3 regions of the Specibacter sp. RAF43 genome follow, and region 1 is predicted to be linked to each of the others. Evidence: predicted binding sites of a transcription regulator. Region 1 holds the regulator's gene; each other region holds the start of a gene.
What was found. The regulator LexA, encoded in region 1, represses DNA repair genes until DNA is damaged. The targets are predictions, from matches to a motif close to TCGAACANNTGTTCGA.

Region 1 (4,225 bases):
TGGTGAAGGTGCGCGAGGACCTGGCCGCCGAGATGGCGCCCTTTGTCCAGCATGAGTGAGGCCGTCCGCCAGGAGAGGGTGGACACCGTCTCGCTCGGCGGTCGGGCCCTGGAGCTCCTCGACCACGCCGTGGAGGCCATGGGTGGACAGCGCCGCGACGGTCAGCAGGAGATGGTCCGGCGCGTGGTGGCCGCCATCGAGTCCGGGGACCACCTGCTGGTGCAGGCCGGCACCGGGACCGGCAAGTCCCTGGCGTACCTGATCCCGTTGATCGTGCATGCACTGGAGAGCGAGAAGCCCTCCGTCGTGGCCACCGCCACGCTGGCCCTGCAAGCCCAGATTGTCGGCCGGGACGTGCCCCGCCTGCTCGCGGCGATCGGGCCGCTGCTGCCCCGGCCCATCGACGTCGCCCTCGTCAAGGGCCGCAGCAACTACGTGTGCAAGCACAAGCTCGGCGGCGGGTTCCCCACCGAGGAATCCACCGAAGGGGCGCTGTTCAGCCTGGGTGAGGACACCAGCGTGGTCCATCTACCCGGCGCCAAGGCCGGCCCGTCCTCCGCGATGGGGCGCGAGGTGGTCCGGCTCCGCGAGTGGGCCGAGGAAACGGCCACCGGCGACCGCGACGAACTCACGCCCGGCGTCACGGACAAGGCGTGGCGACAGGTGTCCGTGACCTCCATGGAATGCCTGGGCGCGCAAAAGTGCCCCCTCGCGGAGGTCTGCTTCTCCGAGCTGGCCCGGGCCCGCGGCGGCCAGGCCGACATCGTCGTCACCAACCACGCCATGCTGGCCATCAGCGCCTTTGAGGGCATCGCCGTGCTGCCCGACTACGACATCGTGGTGATTGACGAGGCCCACGAACTCCAGGACCGGGTGACCGGTGCGGTGACCGGCCAGCTGTCCGTCCAAATGGTCCAGGTCGCCGCCTCCAGCGCGCGCAAACACACCGGCATTTCCGTTGAGGCGCTGCACGCCGCCGCCACGGCCCTGGACTTCGCCTTTGCCGGCACCCCCACCGGCCTGCTGCCCAACGGCCTCGGCGCAGAACACACCGCCGCCGTCGAACAGGTCAGGGACGCCGCACGTGTGGCGCTCTCCGATTCCAAACCCGAAGGCAACGCCGCCGCGGACGGCGGCCGCTCCATCGCCCGGTCCCGGCTGAACCTGGTCTTCGACCTCTGCGAGCGGCTCCTGGATGCACGGGACGCCCGCGAGGTCGTGTGGACGTCCCGCCAGGGCACGTTCACCCCGGGCCGGGGCTACCAAAAGGCCGACGACGCCGAGCCGCCGGTCATCAACATCGCCCCGCTGAGCGTGGCCGGCAAGCTCCGGGAGGGGCTTTTCGCCGACCACACCGTGGTGCTGACCTCCGCCACCTTGGCCATCGGGGATTCCTTCACGCCCACCGCCGGCGGGCTGGGGCTGTTGGGCGCCAACGCGCCCGCCTGGACCGGGGCCGACGTCGGCTCCCCCTTCGACTACACGAAACAGGGCATGCTGTACGTGGCCGCCCATCTGCAAAAGCCCGGGTTCGGCACCTCTCCGGAACAGCTCGCGGAGCTCGCCGCGCTCATCACGGCGGCCGGCGGCGGAACGCTGGCCTTGTTCTCCTCCCGGCGCGCGGCCGAGGACGCGGCCGAAAAGCTGCGCAAGAGCCTGTCGGTGAAGATCCTGTGCCAGGGGGATTCCTCCATGGCGGCCCTGATCAAGGAGTTTGCCGAGGAGGCGGACACGTGCCTGTTCGGGACCATGTCCCTGTGGCAGGGTGTCGACGTGCAGGGAGCGTCCTGCCGGCTGGTGGTGATCGACAGGATTCCCTTCCCGCGCCCCGACGACCCGCTGGTGACCGCCCGGGCCAGGGCCGTGGCCCAAAACGGCGGCGACGGCTTCATCGCCGTCTCGGCCACGCATGCGGCCGTCCGCCTGGCCCAGGGCGTGGGACGGCTGATCCGCTCCAGCACGGACCGGGGGGTGGTGGCCGTGCTGGACTCCCGCCTGGCCAATGCCGGCTACGGCGGCTTCCTGCGCGCCGCGCTGCCCCCGTTCTGGTCCACCCGGGACCGCTCCGTGGCGCTGGCCGCCCTCCAACGGCTCTCCGGCCGGTAACCCGTCCGGCGGCGAAGACGCCGGCCGGAACAGATCCGCCACACACGACAAGGCGCCCCGGTCCGATGACGGGGGCGCCTGTGCGGGGGCAGCCTAGAGGCTGCGCAGGACCGAGACCACTTTGCCCATCACGGTCGCGCTGTCGCCGAGGATGGGCTCATAACGGGTGTTTTGCGGCAGCAGCCACGTGTGGCCGTCGCGCTGGCGGAACGTCTTGACCGTGGCCTCGTCGTCCAGCAGGGCGGCCACGATTTCCCCGTTGTTCGCCGTGTTTTGCCGGCGCACCACCACCCAGTCACCGTCGCAGATGGCCGCGTCGATCATGGAGTCCCCGGCCACCTTCAACATGAACAGCTCCCCGCTGCCCACGATCTGGCGCGGCAGCGGCATGATGTCATCGACCATCTGGTCTGCCAGGATGGGCCCGCCGGCGGCAATCCGTCCCACCAGCGGAACAAACGCCGTGTCCGAGGAACTGCTCAGCTGGGCAAAGTTCAGGCCGTTCGAACTGCGCACACGCTCCGGGGAGTCGACCCCTTCGATCTCCACCACCCCATTGTCCAGGACCAGCGGGATGAGCACCTCCATGGCGCGGGGCCGCTTGGGATCCCTGCGCAGGTAGCCGTGGCGTTCCAACTGGGTCAGCTGGTGCGTGACGCTGGACAAGCTCGCCAGGCCCACGTCGTCGCCGATTTCACGCATCGAGGGCGGGTAGCCCTTGTCGGCAATGGACCGTTGGATGCACTCAAGAATCTTCTTTTGTCGGACCGTCAACCCCTTCATTCCGGCCCTGCTGGGGGCCTGGGGGATGCGATGCGACGGTTCTGCTGGCGCCATTGTCGTCGTCCTTTCCTGGATGCAATCGAATAATGTCAGTGCCTGCTGGTGGACTGCCCTTATGTTGCGAATCCTCCTCCTAGATTAAGCCAAAAATGGACGAATTTCAAACATTTGTTCTATCGAGTCTTGGCAACAGTAGTCAATAGATGCTAAAACTAGAGAACACACGTTAGAACATCTGTTCTATCGAACATGTTGAGCATGGAAGTTCGCCCGGGCGTGGGATCCGCAGGGATCGCGGTTCGGGATGAATCTCCATTGTGTGAAAGGAAACGAAGTCATGAGCGCATTGATGATTTCCATTGCCGGTCCTTCCCAACCCGTGCGGGTCGCCCCGTCGGCCGCGCCCCGCCGGCCCCAGGCGTCGGCCGCGTTCCGCCGGCCCCAGGCGTCGGCCGCGCTCCGCTGGCCCCAGGCGTCGGCCGCGCTCCGGCTGACCCGCCGCGGCCGCCTGGTGTTCCTGGGCATCCCGGCGCTTCTCACGGCCGCCGTCGTGGCCCTCGTCGCGCTGGCCCTCCTGCTGGGAACCGTCGCCAGCCCGGCCAATGCCGCCGTGACCGGAACCCGGGTCAACCTGGCCGACTACGCCTCCACCGTCACGGTCCTCCAGGGTGAGAGTCTCTGGTCCCTCGCCGCGGCCAGCGATCCCGGCCGCGACGTCCGGGCCGTGGTCAGCGAGATTGTGGCCCTGAACGGCCTGAGCACCGGGGTCATCCAGGCCGGACAGCAGCTCTACGTGCCACGCCCCAAATAGCGGTGCCCCATAGCGGCGCCCCACGGCCGCGGGCAGGCTGATGTGACGAAGACGGCCGGCCCGCGGGCCGTCACAAGTTCGGAACTTTGCCCGGCTCCACTTAAACTGGTGGCATGGATCAGTTTGAACGTCTCAGCCAGCTACCCCTCCGCGACGATCTTCGCGGTCAGCACCCCTACGGTGCCCCCCAACTGGACGTCCCCATCCTGCTCAACGTCAATGAAAATACCTTCGGGGTGCCCCTGGACGCCCGGGAGGCGATCCTGAAGGCCGTCGCCAACGAACTTGACGGACTCAACCGCTACCCGGACCGCGAATTCACCGAGCTTCGCCGCGCCCTGGCCGCATATCTTGGCCACGACCTCACCGAGGAGAACATCTGGGCTGCCAACGGCTCCAATGAGGTTCTCCAACAGCTCCTGCAGGCCTTCGGCGGGCCGGGCCGCCGGGCCATCGGCTTCCCGCCCACCTATTCGATGTACCCGCTGCTGGCCAGCGGCACGGGCACCGCCTACGTCACCGGTG
Region 2 (4,225 bases), on a different contig from region 1:
TTCGACGACAGCTTCTCCGCCCTCGACTACGCCACCGACGCCAAGCTGCGCGCGGCACTCAAGCCCGTCACCACCAACGCCGCCGTGCTGGTGGTGGCCCAGCGCGTGGGCACCATTCGGCACGCGGACAACATCCTGGTGCTCGACGAGGGCCGGCTGGTCGGGCAGGGCACGCACGAGGAACTGTTGGCCAGCTGCCCCACCTACCAGGAAATCGTCACCTCACAACTGACTGAAGCAGACCAGGAGAACGCGGTATGAGCATGATGAGGGGCACCGGCGCACCACCGCAAAAGGCCATGGCGTTTGGACCCAGCCTCAAGCGCATCCTGGGCCTGCTGGCCCTGGACCGGCTGCGGATGATTTGGGTGGTGTTCCTCGCCGCCGTCTCCGTGGGACTGTCGGTGGTGGCCCCGAAGGTGCTCGGCCACGCCACGGACATCATTTTCAACGGCGTTGTGGGGCAAATGCTCAACAAGTTCCCCGCCGGCACCACCAAGGACCAGGCCGTTGCGGCGCTGCGGGCCGGCGGGCAGGGCCAGCTGGCCGACATGCTCTCCGGCATGAACGTGGTGCCCGGCCAGGGGCTGGACCTCACGGCCCTCGGTGCGACGCTGATGATCGTGCTGGGCCTGTACATCGTGGCGTTCTTCTTCAACTGGGCGCAGGGCTACATCACCGCCGGCATCGTCCAGCGCGCCATGTACCGGCTGCGCCAGCAGATCGAGGACAAGCTCGACCGCCTGCCCATGTCCCACTTCCAGCAGGAATCCCGCGGCGACGTGCTCTCCCGGGTGACCAATGACATCGACAACTTCTCCCAAACCCTGAACCAGACGCTCACCCAACTGCTCATCGCCACGCTGACGGTGGTGGGCGTGCTGGGCATGATGTTCTCCATCTCGCCCCTGCTGGCCGGAATTTCCCTGTTGACGGTACCGCTGATCGCCGCCGTCACCGTGGTCATCGCCAAGCGGTCCCGGGTGGAGTTCATGGCGCAGTGGAAGACCACCGGCGAGCTCAACGGGCACGTGGAGGAAATGTTCACCGGCCACGAGATCGTCAAGGCGTTCGGGCAGCAGCAAAACGCCATCGAGAAGTTCAAGGTCTCCAATGACTCGCTATATGAGTCCAGCGCGAAGGCGCAGTTCATCTCCGGCATCATCATGCCCAGCATGAACTTCGTCTCCAACCTCAACTACGTGGTGGTGGCCGTGCTCGGCGGCGTCCAGGTCGCCTCGGGCGTCATCACGATCGGCAGCGTCCAGGCGTTCATCCAATACTCCCGGCAATTCAGCCAGCCGCTGGCCCAAATCGGCAGCATGATTAACCTGCTGCAGTCCGGCGTCGCCTCCGCCGAGCGGGTCTTTGACCTGGTCGACGCGCAGGAACAGCGGCCGGACCACGTCCCCGCCGCCGTGCTGGGCGAGACGAAGGGCCGCGTCGTCTTTGACAACGTCAACTTCAGCTACACCCCCGGCGAACCGCTCATCAAGGACCTGTCCCTGGTGGCCGAGCCGGGCGAGACCGTGGCGATCGTCGGGCCCACCGGTGCCGGCAAGACCACCCTGGTCAACCTCCTGATGCGTTTCTACGAGATCGACTCCGGCAAGATCACCGTCGACGGCGTGGACACGGCCCTGCTCACCCGCGACGACCTCCGCCGCCGCTTCGGCATGGTGCTCCAGGACGCCTGGCTGTTTGGCGGGACCATCCGGGAAAACCTGGCGTACGGCAAGCTGGACGCCACCTTTGAGGAAATAGTGCAGGCGGCCGAGGCCACGCACGTGGACCACTTTGTGCGTTCCCTGCCGGACGGTTACGACACGATCCTTTCCGACGACGGCGGCGGGCTGAGCCAGGGCCAGCGCCAGCTGATGACCATTGCCCGGGCCTGGATCGCCAACCCGGGCATCCTGATCCTCGACGAGGCCACGAGCTCCGTGGACACCCGCACCGAGGTGTTGATCCGCCAGGCCATGAACCGGCTGCGCCAGGATCGCACCAGCTTTGTGATCGCCCACCGGCTCTCCACCATCCGCGACGCCGACCTCATCCTGGTCATGCGGGACGGGCGCATCATCGAACAAGGCACGCACGAGGAACTGCTGGGGCAGCGCACTTTCTACTACGATCTGTACATGAGCCAATTCGGGGATCCCCTCGTGGAAGAGGCGAGCCGGGCATGAATGCCGTGGACGTCATCGTGCGCCGCTGGAAGGTCGACACCGACTCCACCGTGCCGCCCTTTGAACAAATCCGGCTGCGCATCCTGGACCTGGCCGCGGCGGGCGCCCTGGCCGTCGGCACCCGGCTGCCGTCCGTGCGGTCCCTGGCCACGGACCTCGGCGTGGCCGCCAACACCGTCGCCCGGGCGTACCGGGAACTCGAACAGGCCGGCATCGTCGTCACCGCGGGGCGCAGCGGGACGGCCGTGGCCTCGGGCGGGGACAGGATCGGGGCGCAGGTGGCCGAGGCCGCGGACGTGTTTGCCGGCGTCGTGAAGGACCTGGGCATGCCCGGCGCCAAGGCGCTGGCGATCGTCGCGGCCGCCCTGGACCGGGACTCGGTCCGGTAGCACGGTGGTGCCCCGGACGGGGGACGCCGGTACGGAGAAATGTTCGAACGCCCGTGTTCGAACGAAGATTCGACTATACTTTTCGTTGTGGCCTAAATAAGGAATCCGCTCCTTACGTGCTTGCCTAACACGTGTTTGATTGACGCCGGAAATGTCTGAAGGAAACAATGCCCCAGCCTGTGAACCAGCTCCCCGATTTGTCGCGCGCTGAAGTGTCCCGCCCCGATTTATCCCGCTTGATCGTCAAGGGCGCGCGCGAACACAACCTTCGTAACGTGGATTTGGACCTGCCCCGGGACGCCATGATCGTCTTCACCGGGCTCTCCGGCTCGGGGAAGTCCTCCCTGGCCTTTGACACCATTTTCGCCGAGGGGCAGCGCCGCTACGTGGAGTCCCTCTCCGCGTACGCCCGCCAGTTCCTGGGCCAGGTCGACAAACCGGACGTCGACTTCATCGAGGGGCTTTCCCCGGCGGTCTCCATCGACCAAAAGTCCACCAGCAAGAACCCCCGCTCCACGGTGGGCACCATCACCGAGATCTACGACTACATGCGCCTGCTCTGGGCGCGGGTGGGTACGCCGCACTGTCCCGTCTGTGGTGAACCCATCGCCAAGCAGACCCCGCAGCAGATCGTGGACCAACTGCTGGAAATGCCGGAAGGGACGCGCTTTCAGGTGCTCGCGCCCGTCGTGCGGGCACGCAAGGGCGAGTTTGTGGACCTGTTCCGGGAACTGACCGCCAAGGGCTATTCGCGCGTCAAGGTCGACGGCGCGCAGGTCCAGCTCGCCGACGCGCCCCAGCTCAAGAAGCAGGTCAAGCACACCATCGAGGTGGTCGTGGACCGGCTCGTGGTCAAGGACGGCATCCGGCAGCGCCTCACCGACTCCGTGGAGACGGCCCTGGGGCTGGCCGAGGGCCGGGTGCTGGCCGAGCTGGTGGACCTGGACGGCGACCACGCCGGCCGGGTGCGGCAGTTCTCCGAAAACCTCGCCTGCCCCAACGAGCACCCCCTGGCCATCGACGAGATCGAGCCGCGGTCGTTCTCCTTCAACAACCCGTTTGGCGCATGCCAGGCCTGCAGCGGCATCGGCACCAAGCTGGAGGTGGACGAGGAACTGGTGGTGCCCAACCCGTTCCTCTCGCTGCGCAACGGCGCCATCGCCCCGTGGTCGCTGGGCACCGCCACCACCGAGTACTGGAACCGCCTCCTGGCGGGCCTCGCCGATGACCTGGGCTTCGATCTGGACGACCCCTGGAACAAGCTCAGCACCGACTCCCGCCAGGCCATCCTGTACGGCAAGGACCACAAGGTGGTGGTGCAGTACAAGAACCGGTTTGGCCGCGAACGCAAGTACAGCACCGGCTTTGAAGGCGCCGTGCAATACATCCAGCGCAAGCACGTGGAAACCGAGTCCGACTCCGCCCGGGACCGGTACGAGGAATACATGCGCCAGATTCCGTGCCCGTCCTGCGGCGGCGCGCGCCTGAACCCGGCGTCGCTGTCCGTGCTGATCAACGACAAGTCCATCGCCGAGGTCTGCGCCCTGTCCATGCGGGACTGCTTTGACTTCCTCTCCCACCTGGTGCTGACCGGCCGGGAGGCCCAGATCGCCAGCCAGGTGCTCAAGGAAATCCAGGCCCGGCTGA
Region 3 (4,225 bases), on a different contig from region 1:
CCGCAGCCGGGCACGCTGCTTGAGGTCGATCAGGGAATCGAAGGGGCGCTGGCTGAGGATGCGCTCCACCTCCCGGGACTGGATGCCCTTCACATCGGCCAGGGACATGCGGATGCCCAGCCGGCCGTCCCCGGCCGGTTCCACGACGTATTCATCCCCGGAGGCATTGACGTCCAGGGGGAGGATCGGGATGCCCAACCGGCGGGCCTCGGCCACCAGCAGCCGTTTGGGATACATGCCGGGGTCGTGGGTCCACAGCCCGGCCAAAAACTGCACCGGGTGGTGGGCTTTCAGCCAGGCGGACTGGTAGGTGGGCACGGCAAATGCGGCCCCGTGGGCCCGGCAGAAGCCAAAGCTCCCGAAGCCCTTGATGACGGCCCACACCTTCTCGATCGCCTCCGCAGAGTAGTTGCGGGCGGTGGATTTCTCCCGAAAGTACTGCTCCACCACCGGCAGCTGGCCATCGTCGCTCAGGAAGCGTCGCAGCACGTCCGCGTAGGCCAGCCCGCAGCCGGTGAAGACATCCAGGATCCGCATCAGCTGCTCGTGGAAGATCACGATCCCGTAGGTGCCGCGCAGCACGGGCTCCAGCTCGGGGTGCAGCTGCTCGACGGTTTCCCAGCCGCCGCGCCGGTTCAGGAAGGGCTTGACCATTTCGGCCTGCATGGGGCCGGGCCGGAACAAGGAGATGTCGGTGATCAGGTCGTCAAAGACGGCCGGCTGGAGCTTACCGACCAATTCCCGCTGCCCCGGCGACTCGATCTGGAAACATCCCAGCGTGTGGGTGGAGCGGATGAGCTCAAAGGTGGGTTCGTCATCCAGCGGCACGGCGTCCAGGTCAATGTCCTCCCCGGTGGTGCGCCGGACCTCGGCGACGGCGTAGGCCATCGCGGACTGCATGCGCACGCCCAGGACGTCGAGCTTGATCAGGCCCATCGGATCCATGTCGTGTTTGTCGAACTGGCTCATGGGCAATCCCATGCCCGAGGGCTGCACCGGGGTGCGCTCCAGCAGGGACGCGGAGCTGAGAATGACGCCGCAGGGGTGCATGGAGATGTGCCGGGGGAGCCGGTCCAGGCGCTCGGTGATATCGACCAACAGGTCCAGCTGGCGGTTGCCTTCGACCCGCTCCGCGAGGTCGCGCAGCTCGGGCTTGTCCGCCAGGGCCTCACGAAACGCGCCGGCGGAAAACCGCCACAGGCCCTTGGCGATGCCGTCGATGTCCTCCGGCGCCATGCCCAGGGCCAGCCCGGCGTCCCGGGCGGCGCCGCGGGCCCGGTAGCCGGACTGCATGGACATGAGCGTGACGCGGTCGGCCCCGAAGCGCTCGAAGATGCGGTGGTAGACATCGTGCCGCCTGGCCGACTCCACGTCGATGTCGATGTCCGGCAGGCTCTGGCGCTCGGTGCTTAGGAACCGCTCGAACAATAGATCGTGCTGGATGGGGTCCACCTGGGAGATGCCCAGGGCATAGTTGACCAGCGAGCCGGCGCCGGAGCCGCGGGCGGCCGAGCGGATGCCCAGGTCCCGGATGAGTCGGGCCACCTCGGCGACGGTGAGGAAGTACGGGGCAAAACCCAGCTCCTCGATGACGGCCATCTCCCGCCGCAGCCGATCTCCCACCTCCGGGTCCCGGTCCGCCGTTCCCGGATAGCGGGCGGCCACGCCGTCCAGGACCCTGGCCCGGAGCGCCTCCAGCGGGTCCCCGGTGATGCCAAGAATGCTTGCTTCCGGCATGACCGGCACGCCCCAGCCGGTGTCGGCGACCGGGTCAATCCGGCACCGGTCCGCCACCTGCCGGGTCTCTTCCAGCAAGGTTCTTCCCGCCGCGGCCCCGGTTTGGCCCAGCGCGGTGATCTCCGCGGCCAGGGCCTTCATCACCGGTACCGGCTTGAGCCAGCCCTGGGCGGTGGGCTGCACCCCGGTCTCGTCCAGGCGGGAGAGGGCGCGGGCCGCGTCCAGCACATCGGCGGTCACGGCCCCGTCGGGCGCCACATAGCGAACGGCGTTGCTGAGCACCGGGGAAACCCCCGCCTGGGTGGACAGGCGCAGCATGCGAATGGCGTGCGTATGGCTCAGCGGCCGCCCGGGCTCCGACAGGTGGGAGACCACCTCCACGCGCAGGACCTCGCGCGGGACCACCGCCAGCCACGCGCGCAGCAGCGGCAGGCCGTCACGGCGCAGCCCCACCCGCAGGCCCACGTCCGAGAACGGCCCCAGCAGCACGGTCCCGAGCGGCCCGGATTCGGCCACCAGGTGTGCGGCGATCTCCTCCGGCGTCACCCCCACGGTCTTGTGGGTGTGGGCGGCGGAGACCAGCCGGCACAGGGCGGCATAGCCCGCCCCGCCGTTGTGCCCGTGGGCCAGGACGACGACGCGGCCACTCACCTCGCCGTCGTGGTTCAAGGTGGCCAGGTCCACGCCCAGGATCGGGTCGATTCCCGCCTTCTTGCAGGCGGCAATATGTTTGGGGACCCCGTACAGGCCGTCGCGGTCGGTGATGGCCAGCGCGTCGGAGCCCCCGTCCCGGGCGGCGGCGGCCAGGGTGTCGGGCCAATCCACCCCGTAGTGGGCGGAGAAGGCGGAGGCGACATGCAGGTGGGTGAACATGGGTCCTAGCCCAGGATCCTGGCCAGCCGCCAATCGGCCGCCTCGCGGGTGAGCTCGTACACCCGCTCGGCGGAGCGGCCCCGGCCCACCGCGGTCAGCCGCCACACCTCGGTCTCCAGGACCTGGGCCCCGATTCCCTTGTGCACGCGGTCCTGTTCCGTCCACCAGGGGCGGCGGGTAAAGAAACGCACCGGGTGTTGGGTGGCTCTGTAGTTCCGCTCCCGCCATTGAAAGTGCAGGGGCAGGCCCGTCACCGTTGTGGTCACCTGGACACGCTCGTCAACATCATGCATCGAACACACCTCTAGAAATCGACTTGTTAATAGAATACGTGTTCGACACTAGGGAGCGCCACTGACAATTTGGCGCCGGCCCCTACCGCATTCCCGGTCGCTGGGCTAGCGTGTGGCGCATGGACTGGAAACTTGAACTCATATTTGTCCCGGTGTCCGACGTCGACCGGGCCAAGGACTTCTACGTCAACAAGGTCGGCTTCAACGCCGACTACGACGAGCGGCCCAGCGACTCCGTCCGCTTTGTCCAGCTGACCCCGCCCGGCTCCGCCTGTTCCATCTGCATCGGCGAGGGCCTCAACGACGCCCCGGCCGGCACGGCCCCCAGCCTGCAGATGGTGGTCAGCGACATCCAGGCCGCCCATGACCAGCTCAAGGGCAACGGCGTGGACGTCAGCGACATCGACGTCCAGGACTGGGGCCAATTCGTGTACTTTGCCGACCCCGACGGCAACAAGTGGGCGGTGCAGTACATCCCCAGCCGCCCCAACGGTTAGCCCTGCCGGGCACATCCATGCGGGGCGAATCTTAGGAAGTTCTCAGAACCCCTCCGGCATAGTGGGGAGCGGGCCGCCCGGCCCGCGCAGCACCCCCACCGACCGGAGATTCCCTTGACCCATGCCATGCACAGGCCCGACGGCGAGACTCGCCACAGCCCCGGCGCCCGCCCCGGCGAACGTACCCGGCTGGCCCGCCTGCCGCAGCCGCGCCGGTGGATCCTGTGGGTCCTGGCCCTGTCGGCCGCCGTGGTGGCCCTGGGCTTCTTCGCCATGGACACGCCCGGCTTCAGCACCAACGAGTTCGGCCTCGATACGGCCTTGAGCCACAGCCACAGCGCCGTGCCCACCGCGATCGCCCTGGCGATCAACGTACTCTTCGCCCCCGCCGCCGGGCTGGCCGCCGTGGTGCTGATCGGCGCCGTCTTGCTGTTCGTGCGGCGCGAACCGGTCAACGCCCTCGCGTTCTGCGGGGTGGCCATTGCCGGCTGGGGTTCCAGCCAGGTCTTTAAGCTCATCGTCGGGCGCCAGCGCCCCAACCCCGCGCTCCTGTTCGACCCGCTGGCCCCGGAAACCGGCTCCAACAGCTTCCCGAGCGGGCACGTCGCCCTGACCGTCGCCCTGGCCTGGGCGGTGTATTTCCTGGCCCGCAACACCCGCTGGGCCAAGGCCGCGGCCGTCGCCGGCCCCGCCGCGGCGATTGTTGTGGCCTGGTCCCGCCTCTACATCGGCGTGCACTACCCCAGCGACGTGGCGGCGTCGTTCCTGGCGGCAACGGCGTTTGTCATCCTCTTCGCCGGCCTGTGGAACACCTACCAGGGGCGG

Region 2: uvrA (excinuclease ABC subunit UvrA) is a predicted target of LexA. The motif match lies at 2,702-2,717, and genes of this name have one in related genera.
Region 3: AB4Y80_RS08595 (DUF6504 family protein) is a predicted target of LexA. The motif match lies at 2,934-2,949, and genes of this name have one in related genera.

The regions. Positions count from the first base shown of each region.
Region 1 covers NZ_JBFREA010000018.1:21,841-26,065, reverse strand. The annotation lists gene hflX (GTPase HflX) at 1-59, shown strand, start outside; gene AB4Y80_RS11170 (ATP-dependent DNA helicase) at 52-2,106, shown strand; gene lexA (transcriptional repressor LexA) at 2,200-2,943, opposite strand; gene AB4Y80_RS11160 (LysM peptidoglycan-binding domain-containing protein) at 3,227-3,700, shown strand; gene AB4Y80_RS11155 (histidinol-phosphate transaminase) at 3,814-4,225, shown strand, end outside.
Region 2 covers NZ_JBFREA010000011.1:20,248-24,472, forward strand. The annotation lists gene AB4Y80_RS07785 (ABC transporter ATP-binding protein) at 1-261, shown strand, start outside; gene AB4Y80_RS07790 (ABC transporter ATP-binding protein) at 258-2,189, shown strand; gene AB4Y80_RS07795 (GntR family transcriptional regulator) at 2,186-2,578, shown strand; gene uvrA (excinuclease ABC subunit UvrA) at 2,746-4,225, shown strand, end outside.
Region 3 covers NZ_JBFREA010000012.1:92,689-96,913, reverse strand. The annotation lists gene AB4Y80_RS08600 (DNA polymerase III subunit alpha) at 1-2,610, opposite strand, end outside; gene AB4Y80_RS08595 (DUF6504 family protein) at 2,616-2,903, opposite strand; gene AB4Y80_RS08590 (VOC family protein) at 3,023-3,400, shown strand; gene AB4Y80_RS08585 (phosphatase PAP2 family protein) at 3,527-4,225, shown strand, end outside.